Linked DNA regions of Rhizobium lentis. Each later gene encodes a partner of the first gene's protein in a complex. Links are inferred from orthologs where the notes say so. Each region holds a gene or a part of one and is shown on either strand. Other genes may lie near its edges.

Region 1 (10,288 bases):
CGGCAAGTCCTTCATCGTCGTACGCTCCGCCGGCGAAACCGGCCAGCTTTACGGCTCGGTCGCCGCCCGTGACGTCGTCGAAGTGCTCGCCGCAGAGGGCTTCAACATCGGCCGTAACCAGGTTCACCTCAACACGCCGATCAAGGCTATCGGCCTGCACAAGGTCGAGCTGCAGCTGCATGCCGAAGTCGAAATCAATATCGAGCTGAACGTCGCTCGTTCTGCCGAAGAGGCAGAGCGTCAGGCGAAGGGCGAAGAGCTCACCTCGGTCGACGCAATCTACGGCGTCGACGAAGACGCACTGCGTCCGGAAGACTTCTTCGATCCGGAAGCTGACGGCCTCGATGAAGACGAAGCATAATTCTCGCCGGACAATCCGCGAGAGGGAAAGCCCGGCCGCCGCGCCGGGCTTTTTCGTTTTCCATTCGTTCGGTGTTCGCAGCCGTCGACTCGTTTTTTTGCGGGGATTACCCCGATGTTTTTGCTGCGTGTCCGATGTCATCGGGCTAACATGGCCTTCTCCAGAACGGATGAGCTGAGTCGGCTCCGTACCGTGTCCCGCGGGTGACACTGCCAGTATTTCTTAGTTGTGGCGCCCGGGACTGTGGAGAAGTCGAACAATGGGCACAGCGTTCAGGATTTAGACGAGACGAGCTCCGCTCCTTTCGCAGCCCCTTGATTTTCTCCATCCGGGATTGCAAATCCGGAGTTGGAAAAAGACAGAACGGATGATGATGAACGACGCCGCTCGAAAAATTGCAGCCGTTGCTCCTTCGGAGCAGCATTACCGCGAAGCACCCAACAATATCGAAGCCGAGCAGGCGCTTCTCGGTGCCATCCTGATGAACAACGACGCCTATTACCGGGTGTCGGACTTCCTGAAGCCGATCCATCTCTACGAACCGCTGCACCGGAAGATCTTCGAGGTCGCCGGCGACATCATCCGCATGGGCAAGATCGCCAATCCGGTGACGATCAAGACCTTCCTGAAGGCCGATGAGAAGGTCGGCGATATGACGGTTTCGCAGTATCTGGCGAGTCTCGTCAGCAATGCCGTCACCGTCATCAATGCCGAGGATTACGGCCGGGCGATCTATGATCTGGCGCTGCGCCGAGCGCTGATCACGATCGGCGAGGATGTCGTCAACATCGCCTATGACGCGCCGCTCGACATGCCGCCGCAGTCGCAGATCGAGGACACCGAACGCCGCCTCTTCGAACTCGCCGAAAACGGCCGCTACGACGGCGGCTTCCAGTCCTTCAATGATGCCGTGGCGCTCGCCATCGATATGGCGGCTGTCGCCAAGGAACGCGACGGCGGCCTGTCGGGCATTTCCACCGGCATCCATTCGCTCGATGCCAAGATGGGCGGCCTGCAACGTTCGGACTTGATCATCCTCGCCGGGCGCCCCGGCATGGGCAAGACCTCGCTTGCAACCAATATCGCCTACAACATCGCCGCCGCCTATGAGGGCGAAGTACAGTCGGACGGCAGCATGAAGGCGAAGAACGGCGGTGTCGTCGGCTTCTATTCGCTCGAAATGTCGTCCGAACAGCTCGCCACCCGCATCATCTCCGAGCAGACGGAAGTCTCCTCCTCGAAGATTCGCCGCGGCGATATCAACGATGCCGATTTCGAAAAGCTCGTCGCCTGCTCGATGATGATGCAGAAGGTACCGCTTTATATCGACCAGACCGGTGGCATATCGATCGCCCAGCTTTCGGCGCGGGCGCGACGCCTTAAGCGCCAGCGCGGCCTCGACGTGCTCGTGGTCGACTACGTGCAGCTGATGACCGGCTCGGGCAAATCGAGCGACAACCGCGTCCAGGAAATCACCCAGATCACCACCGGCCTGAAGGCGCTCGGCAAGGAACTCAATGTTCCGATCATCGCGCTGTCGCAGCTCTCGCGTCAGGTCGAAAGCCGCGACGACAAGCGTCCGCAGCTCTCCGACCTTCGCGAATCCGGCTCGATCGAGCAGGACGCCGACGTCGTGCTCTTCGTGTTCCGCGAGGAATATTACGTCAAGAACCAGGAGCCACGAGATCCTCACGATCCGAAATATCCGGAATGGGAAGCGCTGTTCGACAAGGTGAAGGGTACGGCCGATGTGATCATTGCCAAGCAGCGTCACGGACCGACAGGCACGGTGAAGCTCGCCTTCCAGGCGGAATTCACCCGCTTTGCCGATCTCGCAGATCCGTCCTTCATACAGTACGAGGAACATTGACGCGGTCTCGCGCCAGTTCCTTCAGAGCCCTACAGCTCGCAACAAAGCGACCGTTGCGACGCCAACCACGACGCTCGCAAGCATCGGCAGGCGGCGTGCGACGATCGCCGTTACCGCGCAGGCCAGCGTCTCCGCCCATCCGGTCGCAAAGGCGGTCGGGGCAATAACGGCCATCACCACGGCCGGTGGAATGGCCTCGATCGCCGCTCTCCGGCGCTCATCCATTTCGACATGACGGATCAAAACGAGGCCGCTGATACGGGTGAAGACCGTTGCGGCGGCCATCGCAAGGATCGCGATCATGATGTTGAGGTCGAGCGTCATGCCGCCTGCTCCCGCGCCCTGCCCTGCCAGAGGGCCGTTGCCAGCCCGGCAAGCGCACCGGCGGCGATATACCAGACACCCGGCACGAAGTGGTGCACCGCCACGGATGCGACACCACTTGCGGCAAGGATCGCGCCGGTTTCCGGCCCCTTCCAGAAGCCCATGACCAGCACGACGAAGACGGCCGTAAAGGCAAAGTCGAGGCCGATGACGGCCGGGTTGCCCAGAAAAGCGCCGAGCAGTGCGCCCGCCAGCGACGAGCCGACCCAGGTGAGGTAGAAGGGCGTGACGATACCGGCATACCAGGCGGGCGTCAGCCGCGTGCTGCCGGCGCGAAATTCCGCTATGGCCCAGAGTTCGTCAGCAAGGAAGAGCATGGCGACATAGCGTTTGGCGTCGGAGAAGGACTGCATCTTCGTGCCGATCGACGCGCTCATCAGTACGTGGCGGATATTGACCAGCAGGGCCGCGAAGCCGACGCCGATCCAGCTTGCCGGATGCGACCAGATGTCCATGGCGACGAATTGCGAACCGCCTGCGAAGACAAGTGCGCTCATCAGCGTCGTTTCCAGGGGAGAAAGGCCCTTGGTGGCCGCGACGGCACCGAAGACGAGGCCGATCGGCAGGACGGCGATAACCAGCGGAAAAATGGCGCGCATTCCGGCAAGAAATTCGCCGACAATAGGTTCGCCGGGCGGTCGGCTTTGCTGCAACATGACAACCTCCTGACTGAGATCGCGGAGCAGTATCCCAGCCCGAAACGGCCGTATTGAACGAAAGTGATCAGCCGGCGCGGAATTGACCGGGTGTCACGCCCGTGCGCGCCTTGAAGTGCCGGGTGAAATGCGCCTGATCGGCAAACCCGCATTCGAGCGCGATATCGGCCGGTGCACGCCCCTGCCGCAGCAGCCGGCGGGCTACCTGCACCCGCCGGTCCGTCAGGAATGCATGCGGCGTAATGTGATATTCCTTGCGGAAAGCGCGGATGAGGTGCGCGCGGCTCAATCCCGCCACGCCGGCCAGTTCCTCGAGACCGACGTCGCTGTCGAAATTCTCGACGAGGTATTCGCGGGCGCGGGCAACGGCGCTCCGCTCCTGTGTGTCGACAGGCACGATCATGGTGCTGCCGTGGCGCGCAAAGATCGTCGCCAGCACCGAGAACATGCTTTCATCGGATTCGAGCGCACCTGCGCCCCTTTCAAGCGTACGATGGGCGGCATGAAAGGCATTGGCGAGCTGCGGATCGCGTGGAAGCCCGCCGGCGAAGGACGGCGTTGCGTGGAAGGCCCTGCCCGTCACGTCTTCCAGAATATCGATGAACAGCTTCAAATCAGGATAGATCATGCGGTAGCGGTAGCCTTCGCCGCCAGGAGCGCCGTCATGGATGACGCCCGGATCGATCAGATAAAGATCTCCCGGGCCGGTCTCCTCCCGCCTGCCGCTCAGCGTGGCGATCTGGCTGCCGCTTTCGATCGCGCCAATGCTGAATGTATCGTGCGCATGCGGCGCATATTCATGCGTCAGGAAGGTGGCGCTCAGGCACTCCATGTCGCGAAAGCGGCTGTCCCGCCAGAAGCGGGCCGATTCCACATTGGCAAGCGGCATAGCGTCTGCCGCCTCTTTCTGCGATACGTTCTGCATCCAGCGAGATTAACGCGGAAGCCGGCATGCGTCTTGAACAAAAGTGATCATGCGGGCGGCAAAGATGGTATGTGACCGCTTCCGCTTTCCCTTGGCCACAATGCTCTTTAGACTGGGTGAAGTGGTTTTCCCTTCATTGTTACGGCGATTCATGACAGATATTCCTATCCCCTTCGAAGACGACGATCTTTTCGCTTCCGCAGGCCTGCGGCTGACCGTCGATCTGACGGCGCTCACGGAGAACTGGCGCGACATGGCGCGCCGCTCCAGTGCCGCGCGCGCCGCAGCCGTCGTCAAGGCGGATGCCTATGGCATGGGCATCGAGGATGCCGGCGAAGCGCTCTACCTGGCAGGCGCCCGGGATTTTTTCGTCGCGACCGTCGACGAGGGCGTCACACTCCGCCTTTATGCGCCCGAAGCGCGCATCTTCGTGCTCTCAGGAATATGGCCGGGCACGGAACGGCGCTTCTTCGACAATGATCTGGTGCCGGTGATTTCCTCCGACGAGCAGCTTGCCTTCTGGATGGCGGTGCTTGCCGATTACGGTGACTACCCCTGCGCGCTGCATGTCGATACGGGCTTCAATCGGTTGGGATTGCGCATCGACGATGCGCTGTCGCTCGCCGGCGACGTCTCGAGGCCGGCAAGCTTTGCGCCGGTGCTGGTCATGAGCCACCTCGCCTGCAGCGACGACCCCAGCCATACGATGAACCGCCAGCAGCTTGAATCATTCCGAAGGGTTAGCGCCGCCTATGAAGGCATCGATTCAAGTCTTGCCGCCTCGGCCGGCATCTTTCTCGGCGAAGACTATCACTTCGATCTGACCCGCCCCGGCATTTCGCTCTATGGCGGTGAGGCGGTCGGCGGCATGGCGAACCCGATGCGGCCGGTCGCCACGGCCGAAGCGCGCATCATACAGGTGCGCACCGTCGAGGCCGGCGAGACCGTCAGCTACGGACGGGCCCTGCAGCTTCGCCGTGAAAGCCGGCTGGCGATCGTGTCTGCCGGTTATGCCGATGGTTATATGCGCAGCCAGTCGAGCGGTGGCGTGCCGCTGCGCCAGGCAGTGGCGCACGGCGGGCACGGCTTCATCGCTGGACACAGGGTGCCAGTTGCGGGCCGGATTACCATGGACCTTACGATCTTCGATGTCACGGACCTTCCCGAGAACGCCGTGCGCGCAGGCGATTATGTCGAGCTGTTCGGAAAGAACATGCCGGTCGACGACGTGGCGCGGGCGGCGGGCACGATCGGTTACGAGATCCTGACCAGCATGGGGCTGCGCCACGAAAGGCGCTATGTCACGGAGGAATAGCGGTCAGCGGCTGCTGAGCGCGAGGCGGATACCGAGCGCCACGAAAAGCGCGCCGAGACCCCGATCGAGCCACAGACCGATCCTTTGATTGTTCCGGAGTGCGTCGGCAAGGTGCCCTCCGATCAGGACGAGCGGCGGCTCGATGAAGGCGGCAACGACGATGATGAGCCCGCCATGCAGCATGAGTTGGGCCCATGCCGGCCCCGCCCCTTCGACGACGAATTGCGGCAGGAAGGCCAGGAAGAAGATCGCCACCTTCGGATTGAGCAGCGACACCAGGATACCCTGCCGGTAGATCTTCGCGGCCCGCATATTTTCGCCGGCAGCTTTTACCAGGCCATTCCCGCCGCTGGGCCCGCAAAGCCTGGATGCCCAGCCAGACGAGATAGACTGCGCCAATCCATTTGACCGTGGAGAAGGCGACGGCGGAAGCGGCAAGCACGGCGGAAAGGCCGAGTGCCGCCATCAGCACATGCAGGGCCGCACCGGACCAGACGCCGGACAGCGCTGAAAAACCGGCACGTTTTCCACTGTTCATCGTGTGACCGAGAATAAAGGCGATGTCGGGACCGGGCGAAAGGTTGAGCAAAACTGCCGCCGATAGAAATGCAAGCCAGTGCGCGAGCGAATAATCGAACATCTTCCACCGTTCCGGATGAACACACGACTAAAGCATAGGCACGCGAAACGCTGATGGGGAAATCATTAGTTTTGATCCGTCGCGATAGCCATTATCTCAAGCACGACAATTGATTCGATGAAGCGTCTGGACCGCTTCATTCGGTAAATCCGGATTGAAAGAGTAGCTTGATGGCGAAGGCCAGGACACAGTTCATCTGCCAGAATTGCGGCGCGGTTCACAACCGCTGGGCCGGCAAATGCGACAATTGCGGCGAGTGGAACACCATCGTCGAGGAAGACCCGATGGGCGGGATCGGCTCTGGCCCCGGCAAGACGCCGAAGAAGGGCCGGCCGGTGACACTGACGGCGCTGTCGGGTGAGATCGAGGAGGCGCCGCGCATCCACACCGCCATGTCGGAGCTCGACCGGGCGCTCGGCGGCGGCTTCGTGCGCGGCTCCGCGGTGCTGATCGGCGGCGATCCAGGCATCGGCAAATCGACGCTGCTGATGCAGGCGGCGGCAGCGCTCGCCCGGCGCGGCCACAAGATCATCTACGTCTCCGGCGAAGAAGCGGTGGCGCAGGTCCGGTTGCGGGCGCAGCGGCTTGCCGCGGCCGATACCGATGTGATGCTGGCGGCTGAAACCAATGTCGAGGATATTCTGGCGACGCTCGCCGAAGGCAAGCGGCCGGACCTCGTCATCATCGATTCCATCCAGACGTTGTGGAGCGAACTCGCCGAATCCGCTCCGGGAACGGTGACGCAGGTGCGCACCGGCGTGCAGTCGATGATCCGTTTCGCCAAGCAGACGGGTGCGGCCATGGTGCTCGTCGGGCATGTGACCAAGGACGGGCAGATCGCCGGCCCGCGCGTCGTCGAACATATGGTCGATGCCGTGCTCTATTTCGAGGGTGATCGCGGCCACCATTACCGCATCCTGCGCACGGTCAAGAACCGCTTCGGCCCGACAGACGAGATCGGCGTCTTCGAAATGTCGGACCGGGGCTTGCGCGAAGTCGCCAATCCCTCGGAACTCTTTCTCGGCGAACGCAACGAGAAATCGCCGGGTGCAGCGGTCTTCGCCGGCATGGAAGGCACCCGCCCCGTGCTCGTCGAGGTGCAGGCGCTGGTGGCGCCGACTTCGCTCGGTACGCCGCGGCGCGCCGTGGTCGGCTGGGATTCAGCAAGGCTGTCGATGATTCTCGCGGTGCTGGAAGCCCATTGCGGCGTGAGACTCGGCCAGCACGACGTCTATCTCAATATCGCCGGTGGTTACCGCATCTCCGAGCCGGCGGCCGATCTCGCCGTTGCCTCGGCGCTCGTTTCCTCGCTGGCCGGTATTGCCCTTCCCGCCGATTGCGTCTATTTCGGCGAAGTCAGCCTGTCGGGCGCCATTCGGCCGGTTGCGCACACCGCCCAGCGCCTCAAGGAAGCCGAGAAGCTGGGCTTTTCCGCAGCACTGCTTCCGTCCGCTTCCGCCGAACTGCCGAAGAATTCGGGCGGGCGTTGGAGCGAGGTGGAAAACCTGCCGGATCTGGTCGCGCGCATCGCCGGGTCGAAAGGGGCGCTGCGTGTGGAAGACGAGGTTTGATCCTTTCATTGCCAAGATTGGTGATGATATAGGAGGCACACGATAAGGCGCGACACGGCCGCCGAGCGGCAGTCCTGGAGTTGAATTTACATGCCCATTACGATTTTCGACGGTATTGTCATCGGCGTTGTGCTCTTCTCCGCCGTGCTGGCGATGGTCCGCGGCTTCTCGCGCGAGATCCTTTCGATCGCAAGCTGGGGCGGTTCGGCCGCCGCCGCCTACTACCTTTATCCGTACCTGATGCCCTATGCGAAGAAGTACACCGATGACGACCGCATCGCGATCGCCGGGTCGGCGGCCGTCGTTTTCCTGATCGCGCTCATCGTCATCTCCTTCATCACCATGAAGATCGCCGATTTCATCATCGACAGCCGTATCGGCGCGCTCGATCGCACGCTCGGCTTCCTGTTCGGCGCGGCCCGAGGCCTGCTGCTGATGGTCGTCGCCGTCGCCTTCTGGAACTGGCTCGTCGATGTCGAACATCGGCCGGCCTGGGTCAACGAGGCCAAGTCGAAGCCCTTCCTGGATTCGATGGTCGTGAAGCTTAGGGCCGTGTTGCCGGAGCAATTTGCCCAGATGATACAGGCAAGCTTCCGTGATAAGATGCAGTCGCCGGCACAGAGCGGCGAAGGCGCCACGCCGCCGACGACCGACCAGGCGCCGGCAGAAGACGCGCCTGCAGGCGGCGCACAGCAGCCGGCGAATTGACACAGTGTTCAAGATCTTGACTCGCCTTGCGGCAATTGCCATTTGAGCGGGACGTGAAATAAGGGTCCGGCCGGGCATTCCAGCTCCGCCGGACCTCAGCCGTTTCAGAGACCGCGTATCGGCTTTGAAAGCGGTGTCGTTCAGCATGAAGTTATCGGAAAGCTGCTAGATTTCCGATATATGATACTGGAAATGCCGATCCATTCTTGTGAGAGCAGAGGCCCGCAGAAATGAACCAGTCCCATTCCTTGCCAATCGACGATCCGCTCGACGGAGATACGCTGCACGAGGAATGCGGCGTTTTCGGAATTCTGGGACATCCCGATGCCGCAGCCCTTACGGCTCTCGGCCTTCACGCCCTGCAGCACCGGGGACAGGAAGCTGCCGGCATCGTCTCCTTCGACGGCAAGCGCTTCTATCAGGAGCGCCATATGGGCCTCGTCGGCGACCACTATACCAATCCGATGACGCTGGCCCGTCTGCCCGGCGGCATGTCGATCGGCCATACGCGTTACTCCACGACCGGCGAAGTGGCGATGCGCAACGTGCAGCCGCTCTTTGCCGAACTTGAGGAAGGCGGTATCGCCATTGCCCATAACGGCAATTTCACCAATGGCCTGACGCTGCGCCGCCAGATCATCGCGACCGGCGCCATCTGTCAGTCGACATCCGATACCGAAGTCGTTCTCCATCTCATTGCCCGCTCCCGCCACGCTTCCACATCCGACCGCTTCATCGACGCCATCCGCCAGATGGAAGGCGGCTATTCGATGCTCGCCATGACCCGCACCAAGCTCATCGCCGCGCGCGACCCCACCGGTATCCGCCCGCTTGTCATGGGTGAACTCGACGGCAAGCCGATCTTCTGCTCGGAAACCTGCGCGCTCGACATCATCGGTGCCAAGTTCATCCGCGATGTCGAAAACGGCGAGGTCGTCATCTGCGAAATCCAACCGGACGGCTCGATCAGCATCGACGCCCGCAAGCCCGGCAAGCCGCAGCCGGAGCGCCTCTGCCTGTTCGAATATGTCTATTTCGCCCGGCCGGACTCGGTCGTCGGCGGCCGCAACGTCTATACGACGCGCAAGAACATGGGCATGAACCTCGCCAAGGAGGCGCCGGTCGATGCGGATGTGATCGTGCCGGTGCCGGATGGCGGCACGCCCGCGGCTCTCGGCTATGCCCAGGAGAGCGGCATCCCCTTCGAATATGGCATCATCCGCAACCACTATGTCGGGCGCACCTTTATCGAGCCGACGCAGCAGATCCGCGCCTTCGGCGTCAAGCTGAAGCATTCCGCCAACCGGGCGATGATCGAAGGCAAACGTGTGGTGCTGGTCGATGATTCCATCGTGCGCGGCACGACGTCGCTCAAGATCGTGCAGATGATCCGCGAAGCCGGCGCACGCGAGGTCCATGTCCGCGTCGCAAGCCCGATGATCTTCTTCCCCGATTTCTACGGCATCGACACGCCCGATGCCGAAAAGCTGCTGGCAAACCAGTATGCCGACGTCGACGCCATGGCCAAATATATCGGCGCGGATTCGCTGGCCTTCCTGTCGATCAACGGGCTTTATCGCGCCGTCGGCGGCGAGGACCGCAATCCGGCGCGCCCGCAGTTCACCGACCACTACTTCACCGGCGACTATCCGACCCGCCTGCTCGACAAGAACGGCGAGTCGATGGGCAACAAGCTTTCGATGCTTGCCAGCAACGGCTGAGCCCCTTGCTCCTCTGATTTTCCCTTTGAGGGGCCATTGCGCCCCTCACCTTCGCAGCAAATCCGGAACCGGAGCAGATGAACATCAATCTTGAAGGCAGGATCGCGCTGGTGACTGGCGCATCGCGCGGCATCGGC
Region 2 (9,785 bases), 2.9 Mb from region 1 along the record:
TCATGACCCCATTGCGAGACGCAATGCGCCTCGTCGATCGCAAACAGCGCGATCTTCTCATGGGCGATGAGCTCGCGGAACCCGTCGGTCAGGATCCGCTCGGGCGTCACGTAGAGAAGGTCGAGCTTTCCCGCCGACAGCGTGCGGCGAACCTCGACGAACTCTTCGCGCGACAGCGAAGAATTCAGCGCCGCGGCCCTGATGCCGAGCTGCTTCATCGCCTCCACCTGGTCGCGCATCAAGGCGATCAGCGGCGAAACGACGATGCCGACGCCCTCCCGGCAGAGCGCCGGGATCTGGAAACACAGCGATTTGCCCGCTCCAGTCGGAAACAACACCACCGCATCGCCGCCGGACACGACGTGCTCGACCACCTGCTGTTGTTTGCCGCGGAAGGAGGAATAGCCATAGATCTGCTTCAGCACATCGAGCGGCGCGCGGCCGGCCGAAAACAGCGCGTCGGCAGCGGAAAACCCCGGTTCATCGCGTTCGCTGAGCGGCATCAGTGGTTCGCCGCCCCTTTGACGCGGCCGGAGAGCACGCCGAAGCCGTCGATGATCGCCTCCTGATTTTCGAGGCGCACCCCTTCGAAATGCACTTCCTGCTGTGCCCGCATCAGCTGGGCTATCGCCTCGCCATCGCCGGCTTCGGTCGCGAGCGCAATCTCGCGCTCGAGCTCGATCTTCTGGCGGCGCAGCGCTTTGGCCCGTTTATGGAAGGCGAGCGCCTGGCGATAACCCTCGCGCGCATCCTCCATCGCCGCCTCCTCGGTCGCCGTCCACAGCCGGGCATTGCGCACCTGCTGGTCGAGGCTCTTGATGAGTGGGCCGAAGCCCTCGAATTCCAGCCGTTCGGTCAGATATTCCCGCGTCAGATGCGGACCGGCGACGGCAGCGGCAGCCCCGAGCATCGCCGACCAGAGCCGCTGCAGCGGCTTGCTGTCATATTCGATCGCGGCGATTTCGTCATAATCGTCGATCATCAGCGACGGATGGTTGACGATCGTCAGCGCCAGCACGCTTTCGCGCAGCGCCGTATTGTCCTGATGGCCGCGCACCAGGCCGGAGCGGGCAAGCCGGTCGGAAATGACGTTCGGGCTTTTCGGCCCTTCCTTGCCGGCATTGCCGCGGCCTGTCCGCCCGTTGAAGCCGCGTCGCTCGCCATTGCCGCGGTTCAGGAACTGCGGTTGGAAGAAGGCATTCAGCCGGTCGCGAATATCCTGCTGGTAGTGGCGGCGCACATTCTCATCGGCGATGACGGCGACGAGCTGTTTCAATCGCGCTTCAAGCTCGGCGCGCGCCTCGGGCGTGTCGAACTTGCCGGTATTGATTTCCCGGCTCCACAGCATTTCCGAAAGCGGCTTTGCCTGGCTCATCACCTTGTCGAAAGCCGCCCGCCCGTCATCGCGCACCAGATCGTCCGGGTCCTTGCCATCCGGCAGCAGCGCGAAGCGGACGGAGCGGCCGGGCTTCAGGTGCGGCAGCGCCAATTCGGCGGCGCGATTGGCGGCGCGAATGCCGGCGCCGTCGCCGTCGAAGCAGAGCACCGGCTGCGGAACCATCTTCCAGAGCAGCTCGAGCTGGTTTTCGGTGAGCGCCGTGCCGAGCGGCGCAACGGCGTTCTCGATCCCCGCCTGATGAAGCGCGATCACGTCCATATAGCCTTCGACGGCGATGATAGTGCCGGCCGCATTGTCATCCTGCGGATCGCCACGGCCCGGCCCCTGGATTGCGCGACGCGCGCGGGCGAAATTGTAAAGGACATTGCCCTTGTGGAAGAGCTCGGTCTCGTTGGAGTTCAGATATTTCGCTGGCGCATCAGCCGACATGGCGCGGCCGCCGAAGGCGATGACCTTCTCCCGCGACGACAGGATCGGAAACATGATGCGGTCGCGGAAGCGATCGTAGGACACTGGCACGTTTTCATGCACAACGAGACCGCAGGCCTCGATCTGCTCCTTGGTGACGCCTTTGCCGGCGAGAAATTCCTTCAGCGCATTGCGGCTGTCGGGTGCATATCCGAGACGGAAGGTCTCGATGGTGCGTCCCGTCAGCCCGCGATCGCGCAGATAGGCGCGCGCCTTTGCGCCATTTGCCGTCTGCAGCTGGTCTTGGAAGAAGGCCGTCGCCATTTCCATGACGTCGATCAGCGAGCCGCGTTCCTTCTCGCGCTTCTCCATGACAGGGTCAGCAAGCGGCATCGGCACACCGGCCATGTCGGCAATCTGCTGCACCGCCTCCGGAAAACTCAGCCCCTCGAGCTCCGTCAGGAAGCGAAAATGGTCGCCGGTTACGCCGCAGCCGAAGCAGTGGTACCGGCCCTTCCTGTCCTCGCAGTGAAAGCTCGGCGATTTCTCGCCGTGGAAGGGGCAGCAGGCCCAGTAGTCGCCACGCGAGACGTTGGTCTTGCGCTTATCCCAGCTGACGCGGCGCGCGATCACGTTCGAAATCGGAACGCGGTCGCGAATCTCATCGAGAAAAGTGTTGGAAAAGCGCATTTATACCTCTTGGCCAACCTCCATATAAGCTGCTTTGCCGCTCCATGCCACGAAACTTGTCGCGAAAACCCGCTATTCACAGGCAAGTGCAGCTGTCGCCGGCGGTGGCGCTTATTCGATCAACAACGCGTTACCGCACCTGCGACAGGGGTGCGACATTATTGTCTTCACCGGTCGAAATTCCACCGCGGCGAGTCCTGCGCCAAGAACCTCGTACTTAGAAGAAGGAGGAATGAAACCGCCGCTAAAACAATTCCTTATCGACTTTGTCAATTGAGCATCATCGTCGTTTGGCCGCCTCCGCGCCCATCGCTTCGAAGCTTCCCCGACCGCCTTTTCCGGCAATCATTATTTTTTTGTAATTTGAACAAGCAGCCAGCCCGCAATAGGTTCGATCTCAACCAAGCGATCCCCGAGCGAAGCACCATCCCTACCCCCGGCGCCGCTTCGCAAGGGTGCCTTTGCAAAGACCCTCCGGTTTGGGCTTCGGCCCTGCGTGCCGGCGGAAGCAAAGAGCAAGAAGGCAGGAGCGCCCCCAGCTCCTGCCTTCTTAATTTTTGGCACGCCCCGAGAGAGTTTCCCCTTTGAAATTAACAGTTTGTTAACAAAGGCGTTGACAGGCCGCGTCGGCATGAAAGATGTATGCGCCGACATCCTGGACCCTTCCAATGGCCTTCACCGCCGACAATCTTGCAGCAGACGATCGCTTTCTGGCCGCTATCCTGCATTGCGCCAATCAGCTGCTTGCGATCTATCGCGAGAGCCCGCGCATCGCCTCGATCTTCGCCGCGCAGCAGCGCTGGCTGATGGCCCATGCGGGCTTCGCGCTTCATTACGGCCATCCCGACGACGGCCAGAACGTCGGCCTCTACTCCGGACGCTTCATCGATTTCGCGGTCAAGAATGACATCGCCAGCCGCAACACGGCTGCGGCCTTCATGCAGGAAATGCTGGCCTATCGCTTCCTGCGGCCGGTCCCCGGTCCCGACAAGCGCACACGCTATCTGGAGCCAACCGAAAGCGCCGAGCAGCATTTCACCCGATGGCTCGTCACCCATATGATGATCCTCGACAGCCTCGACGGGGGTGAACGCGCCAACCGGATCACCGCCGATCCCTCCACGATGATGGCAGCCATTCAGCCGCGGATCGCAAGGGCGATCATTGGCAGCGAAGCCGTTCGCAGTCCCGGGCCTACTTTCAACCTCTTCAACTGGGCGAATTCCGGCGGGCTGGTGATGGATTATCTAATCTCGCGCCTTCCGGATTTTTCCCGAACGGCCGAACGCGTCGTTCTCGGTCCCCTGTCGCTCAGGGAGCTCCGCGAACAATTCATGATATCCAATACGCACCTGAAGCGGCTTCTGACGCAGGCAACAATCATGGAAAGCGTCGGCTGGACCGAGCCTGCCCGTAGGGGCGACTTCTGGCTGTCGGGCCGCTTCATCTGCGAATACCGGAATTATCAGGCGGCGAAATTCGCCATTGTCGACGCCGCCGCCGAGGCGGTGCTCGGGCCTGCGGTCCAGGACGAACCGCAGGCAAGACGGGTCATTTGAGCGATCAGTTCAAGAGTTCCTTGACGGTCGCCGATGCCTTGGCGAAATCCATCTGGCCGGCATAACGCTCCTTGAGCGCCGCCATCACCTTGCCCATGTCCTTGACGCCGGCCGCACCAGTCTCCGCGATGATTGCCGAGATGTTGGCGCGCACTTCGCCGTCGGAAAGCTGCTTTGGCATGAAATCCTGGATGACGGTGATTTCCGCACGCTCCTTGGCGGCAAGCTCCGGCCGGGAATTCTCCTCGTAGATCTTTGCCGATTCGTCGCGCTGCTTCACCATCTTGGCGAGGATCTGCAGGATCTCGTCGTCGCTCGCCTGCTCCTTGCCGGTGCCGCGATTGGCAATGTCGCGGTCCTTGATCGCGGCCTGAATCAGCCGAACGGTCGACAGCCGCTCCGCATCCTTGGCCTTCATCGCCTCTTTCAGCTGGGTGGCGAGTTGATCGCGCAGCATGTCTTCACTCCTTTTTTGATGCCGCTTCATAAACCACGCCGATGCGGGGGATCAAATAAATTGCGCGATCGGCGCGATAAAGCGCAGGAAAACGGCGGCAATCCAGGCTACAAAGATTGACGCTAGGCAATTGCGTGGCTATTTACCGCCACCTGCACCAAAATTCGTGATCAGGCCAGAAGCGCGCGCCATTGCAGTGCCTAGACGCCTGGGAGATCAAATGGCGACGCGCGCGGCAACGCGCCGGCTGCCGGAAACGGGATAAAGATGACCGCGACAGCACCCTGGACAATTGAAAAGCCGACCGCCCTGCTCGTCCTTGCCGACGGCACGGTGATCGAAGGCAAGGGCATAGGCGCCACCGGCAAGGTGCAGGCCGAGGTAGTCTTCAACACGGCGCTGACCGGTTACGAGGAGATCCTGACGGACCCTTCCTACCTCGGGCAGATCGTCACCTTCACCTTTCCCCATATCGGCAATATCGGCACCAATGATGAAGACATCGAGGATCTGACGCCTGCCGCCCGCCACGGCGCCGTCGGCGTCATCTTCAAGGCTGACATCACCGAACCCTCGAACTACCGCGCCGCCAAGCACCTCGACCAGTGGCTGAAGGCGCGTGGCGTCATCGGCCTCTGCGGCATCGATACCCGTGCGCTGACCGCCTGGATCCGCGAGAACGGCGCTCCCAACGCGGTGATCGCCCACGATCCGAACGGCGTCTTCGACATCGAGGCGCTGAAGGCCGAAGCCAAGGCCTGGAGCGGCCTCGAAGGTCTCGACCTCGCCAAGATCGCCTCATCGGGCCAGTCCTCGCAATGGACCGAAACGCCGTGGGTCTGGAACCAGGGCTATGGCGAACTCGGCGCGGCGGATGCGAAATACCACGTCGTCTGCCTCGATTACGGCGTCAAGCGCAACATCCTGCGCCTGTTTGCCGGCCTCGACTGCAAGGTGACCGTCGTGCCGGCGACAACGAGCGCCGAAGACGTTCTCGCCATGCAGCCGGACGGCATCTTCCTGTCGAATGGCCCGGGCGATCCGGCGGCAACCGGCGAATATGCCGTGCCTGTCATCAAGACGCTTGTGAAGACGGATATCCCGGTCTTCGGCATCTGCCTCGGCCATCAGATGCTGGGGCTGGCGCTCGGCGCCAAGACCGAGAAGATGCATCAGGGCCATCACGGCGCCAACCATCCGGTCAAGGATCACACGACCGGTAAGGTCGAGATCGTCTCGATGAACCACGGCTTCGCGATCGACTCGAAATCGCTGCCGGATGGCGTTGAAGAGACTCACATTTCGCTTTTCGACGGCACCAATTGCGGCCTGCGAGTCCTTGGCAAGCAGGTCTTCTCGGTCCAGCACCATCCGGAAGCCTCCCCCGGCCCGCAGGACAGCCACTACCTCTTCCGCCGCTTCATCAACATGGTGCGCGAGAAGAAAGGCGAACCGGCGCTCGCCGAACGCTGATTTCAAGACGTGTGGTTTCGCAAGGCTCCTTAAGCCGGCGCCCACCAACTTGATCTGGTCTCTCTTGAATTTTGGGAGGCAGCAAGGAGGGGAAGGACCGCTATTTGCGTAAGCGGTCTTTTTTCGTTGTAGAAGGATAACGCTGCTTTGCGACCTCCAGCCAGCCGTTCCGGCGGCTATGCCTAATCCCCGAAGGCAAACGTTGGGCTCGGGCCTTCTCGACATCCGATCTGGGGTGGAGAGCGGCCACTCGCCAAGGTGGATGGGGACGACTCGAGCATGGAGCGGAAGTGCTGGCGAACGGCTTCGGACTTCGGGCTTCGGGAGACTTGCCAAACGCGGTTCATTCCGGAAGCCCCGCTAGGCGATAGCCAGCCACGATATGCTGGCGCACGTCTTCCGCCGGGAAAGGCTGCGATGCCGACCAGTGCCGGGTGGTGAAGTGCGGGTTGCTTATCATGAACATTTTCGCCTCCCAGCGCGCCTCCTCCAAGCGGCCAAGCTGCGCCAGGCTCGCTGCCAGCAGGCGTCGTGAAGTCGTGCGATAAGTTTCGGGCCTGCGCAGCGTTTGGACCGCTGATTTGTAGTCGCCGATGGAATATTGAGCCTGGCCCAACATCCAGTAATACCAACCGGGCGGGTGAGGATTGAGCCGGAGCGCCTTCCGCACCTGCTCAATGGCTTCCGCAGGCCGCCCGTTTTCGGTCGTCAGTTCAGCCTGCATCGCCCATGCGTCGGCGTGGTTGGGGTCCAGCCTGTGGGCGGCGTTAAATTCGGCATCCGAATCCGCCCAGCGGCTCTCGTGGCCCAATATTACGCCCAATACCCAGCGATTCCCTGCATCGTTCGGATCGAGTTCTACCGCGCGCTGTGCTTCGGCAAGGGCTTTTGCGCGGTTGGGATCCATCGGTTCGTCCCAGAACTCCCAGCCCAGCCAGAGGTTCAGTGCCAGCCAACGGTGCGCCTCCGCGTAATCCGGATCGAGTTCGATTGCCCGGTTCAGCAGGAAAATAGCTTCCTTCGCGGTGAGCGCCGTTTGCAGGCCAAGGGCCCGCGCGCGTACACAGAGGTCGTAGGCTTCCAGGTTGCTTGGTCTGTTGCGCGCCGGCGCGGCGATCAGGCGGCCCACCAAAGCTTCGACAATTTTGCCGGTCACCTCGTCCTGAACAGCGAAGATATCTTCAAGGCTCCGGTCGAATCGTTCGGCCCAAAGATGGTCACCCGCGATCGCGTCGATCAGTTGGGCATTTATACGCACCCGTCCCGCTGCCCGCCGTGCACTCCCTTCAAGAAGATGGCGCACTCCCAACTCGCGCGCGACGCGACGCACATCCATATGCCTGCCCTTGTAGGCAAACACCGAGTTGCTGGCGATGACAAACAACTCACTGGTTCTCGACAGATCCGTGATCAGGTCTTCGGTGAGGCCATCGACAAATGCCTCCTGCTCCGGATCGTTGCTCATGTTCGTAAATGGGAGGACGGCGATGGAGGGCTTGGTGGGGAGGGGCAGCGGCGCTTTGTCCGCCGGCACGCCACCTTCCGATGCGGCCGACAACCGAATCCGGTAGACGGACACCGGTTCGGCGACGTTTTTGATCGATTGCGGACCAAGTTCGTCGAAGCCGCAATCAAGCTTCCGCTTGACCTGGTCGTAGATGCCGCCGGAGACACAGATATCTCCTGCCCCGGCCATCGCCTGAAGTCGCACGGCGACAACGACGCCATCGCCGAACAGATCGCCGGCCTCGACAACGACGTCACCCAGATTAATGCCGATATGAAGGTTGATTTGCCGGTCGGCAGGCATACCCTCGTTGGCGGCCGCCATCCGCTTCTGGAGTTCGACGGCGCATAACACAGCGTTCACAGAACTTCCGAACTCCACGAGAACGCCATCACCCATCACCTTTACGACACGGCCTTGGCGGTCGCGGACCAGCGGTTCAAGGATCTCCTTTCGCCGCCCCCTTAACGCGGCCAGTGTTCCCTGCTCGTCCTGGTCCAGAAGTCGACTGTAACCCACCACGTCGGCCGCCAATATGGCGGCAAGACGGCGCTGGGCCCGTTCTTCGGACATTTCACATTGCCTTCCTAGAACGCAGAGATCGGATTGTAAGACGACTATTTCAAAAGTCTATCGCGACTTCGAGGTTCCTGCGTTTGGGATTGCTCCGAAGAAGGTCCTCAATAGTTTCAGGCGTCAGGTGAGTTGAGCGAGGATGTCGTCGACAACACTTTGGACGGTACCCGTGGTGTCGATATCGATGCCGATGGGAAGATATTCCCGGGTATGATGGTAACGGAGCACCAGCGCTCGCTCGGCCGGCTCGAAGCCCGGCTCATTTGGCCGCCCATCCAACCGCCGGTTCAAGGTCTCAACGTCGATATCGAGCACGAAAACCTTGTCGAAAAGCTCCAGGAATTTGTGGAAATTGCGCGAGCCGCCACAGAAAAAGGTGGCAGGATGGCTGGTGTCGGCAGCAATAGCGCGGACCTTGTCGACACGCCAGATCCAGTGGGCGTATCCCCAAACGATGCGGTCCGCGCCTTTGGGTGGTCCTGCGAGTGCCTGGCCCGTCTCGGGGTCGCCGACATAGGCCAAGACCCGATCACCATGGACGACATGGTAGCCCCGCCGCTCCAATTCGGTCGCGACAGACGTTTTCCCAGTGCCGGAACCGCCTTCGATGAGATAGTTCTTGATTCCCATAGGCACCACCTATCATGGCCTTCGATCTGGTGAGAAGACACTCTCACCTACGTCAAGGAACCAGCTGCTGAGGAATTTCGGTATGCTGGCAAAGATGACGGAGCCCAATGCCGAAATGAACCGGGCAATGGCAACGGCCACGGCCACGAACATCAGAATTGGACCCGCTCCAGGCTGGACGATCAGAAAACGAAAACCTAAAAGAGATTAGGCCCATCCCGCCTCTTGAAGGAGGAGAAAAGATGAAACGCATCGAGATGGAGGTGAGCGGCGGCTGCCAGTGCGGTTCCGTGCGCTACCGCGCAACCGCTATGCTCGACAATTCGCATCTCTGCCACTGCCGCATGTGCCAGAAGGCCTCGGGCAACATCTTTGCGGCGCTCGTCGCCGCGCCCGATGATGCGCTCACCTGGACACGCGCCAAGCCAAGCGTCTGGAAGAGTTCGGAACTCGTCGAGCGCGGCTTCTGCGCCAATTGCGGCACGCCATTGTTTTTTCACCACCTCGAAAACGGCCGCACCAACCTGATGATTGGTTCGCTCGACAATCCGCACGCCTTCCCGCCGCTTGCCAATACCTGCACCGAGAACATGGTGGGCTGGTTCGAAACGATCACGGGCCTGGAAAATACCGGGGCGACCGAAACCAACGGCGCTGATTGGGCGGCGGCGATCAAGGCGAGCAACAACCAGCACCCCGATCACGATACCACCTCATGGGCGGTGAAAGGGCGTGACGGCTGAGTTCTATTCCGGCTGCCGGTGCGGCGCTGCCCCGTTGCCGCTTTTTCGAAGAGCGGCGCCCCGGACCCCAACGAGAGCAACGGCTTTATTTTCAGGATGCGCGGAAGGGTGCCTGAAGAACGACTGGGCGTTCAACCGGCCCCATTTCTTTGATTTTCATATTGACCTCAACCAAGCTTGAGGAATTACACAAGTGCCTGCAGATCCGATGCAGGAGAAATAGATGAATGTAGCTTTCTATCGTGTCGACAAATTCGTGGTGCCGGCTGCAGCACGGGAGGAATTTCTCGTCAAAGTGATGATGACCCACAAGGTGCTGGAGGCACAGGAGGGCTTTATCGAT

What was found.
Region 2: the proteins of J0663_RS16115 (region 1) and dnaG are in contact, whole or in part, in a crystal structure (PDB 2R6A), measured with the Geobacillus stearothermophilus proteins. The link is inferred for Rhizobium lentis from one-to-one orthologs. Residues at the interface, in WP_033016901.1 of Geobacillus stearothermophilus: Ser13, Glu15, Ala16, Gln18, Glu91, Leu92, Asp94, Ala95, Val96, Pro97, Thr98, Ala99, Ala100, Asn101, Tyr104, Tyr105, Ile108; in WP_049624496.1 of Geobacillus stearothermophilus: Lys456, Leu457, Leu458, Pro459, Ala460, Asn463, Ala464, Leu467, Leu535, Leu536, Ile537, Ala538, Gln544, Glu545, Asp548, Tyr549, His552.

The regions. Positions count from the first base shown.
Region 1 is NZ_CP071454.1:3,349,499-3,359,786, reverse strand. The notes cover bases 1-2,982. They hold J0663_RS16115 (replicative DNA helicase), read left to right. Parts: upstream 1-734; coding sequence 735-2,231; downstream 2,232-2,982. Other genes in these bases: J0663_RS16105 (AzlC family ABC transporter permease), read right to left, coding at 2,552-2,982; J0663_RS16110 (AzlD family protein), read right to left, coding at 2,253-2,555; rplI (50S ribosomal protein L9), read left to right, coding at 1-361. In the rest of the region: more of J0663_RS16105, read right to left, coding at 2,983-3,271; J0663_RS16100 (AraC family transcriptional regulator), read right to left, coding at 3,339-4,160; alr (alanine racemase), read left to right, coding at 4,348-5,511; DNA repair protein RadA, read left to right, coding at 6,322-7,722; J0663_RS16080 (CvpA family protein), read left to right, coding at 7,813-8,430; purF (amidophosphoribosyltransferase), read left to right, coding at 8,661-10,151; J0663_RS16070 (SDR family NAD(P)-dependent oxidoreductase), read left to right, coding at 10,229-10,288. UniProt on the Escherichia coli protein: The main replicative DNA helicase, it participates in initiation and elongation during chromosome replication. Travels ahead of the DNA replisome, separating dsDNA into templates for DNA synthesis.
Region 2 is NZ_CP071454.1:451,805-461,589, forward strand. What follows is about bases 1-2,932. They hold dnaG (DNA primase), read right to left. Parts: upstream 2,498-2,932; coding sequence 503-2,497; downstream 1-502. Other genes in these bases: recQ (DNA helicase RecQ), read right to left, coding at 1-503. In the rest of the region: J0663_RS02310 (hypothetical protein), read left to right, coding at 3,166-4,056; J0663_RS02315 (GatB/YqeY domain-containing protein), read right to left, coding at 4,061-4,513; carA (glutamine-hydrolyzing carbamoyl-phosphate synthase small subunit), read left to right, coding at 4,781-5,986; J0663_RS02325 (adenylate/guanylate cyclase domain-containing protein), read right to left, coding at 6,330-8,066; J0663_RS02330 (DEAD/DEAH box helicase family protein), read right to left, coding at 8,190-8,699; J0663_RS02335 (GFA family protein), read left to right, coding at 8,942-9,442; J0663_RS02340 (antibiotic biosynthesis monooxygenase family protein), read left to right, coding at 9,666-9,785. UniProt on the Escherichia coli protein: RNA polymerase that catalyzes the synthesis of short RNA molecules used as primers for DNA polymerase during DNA replication.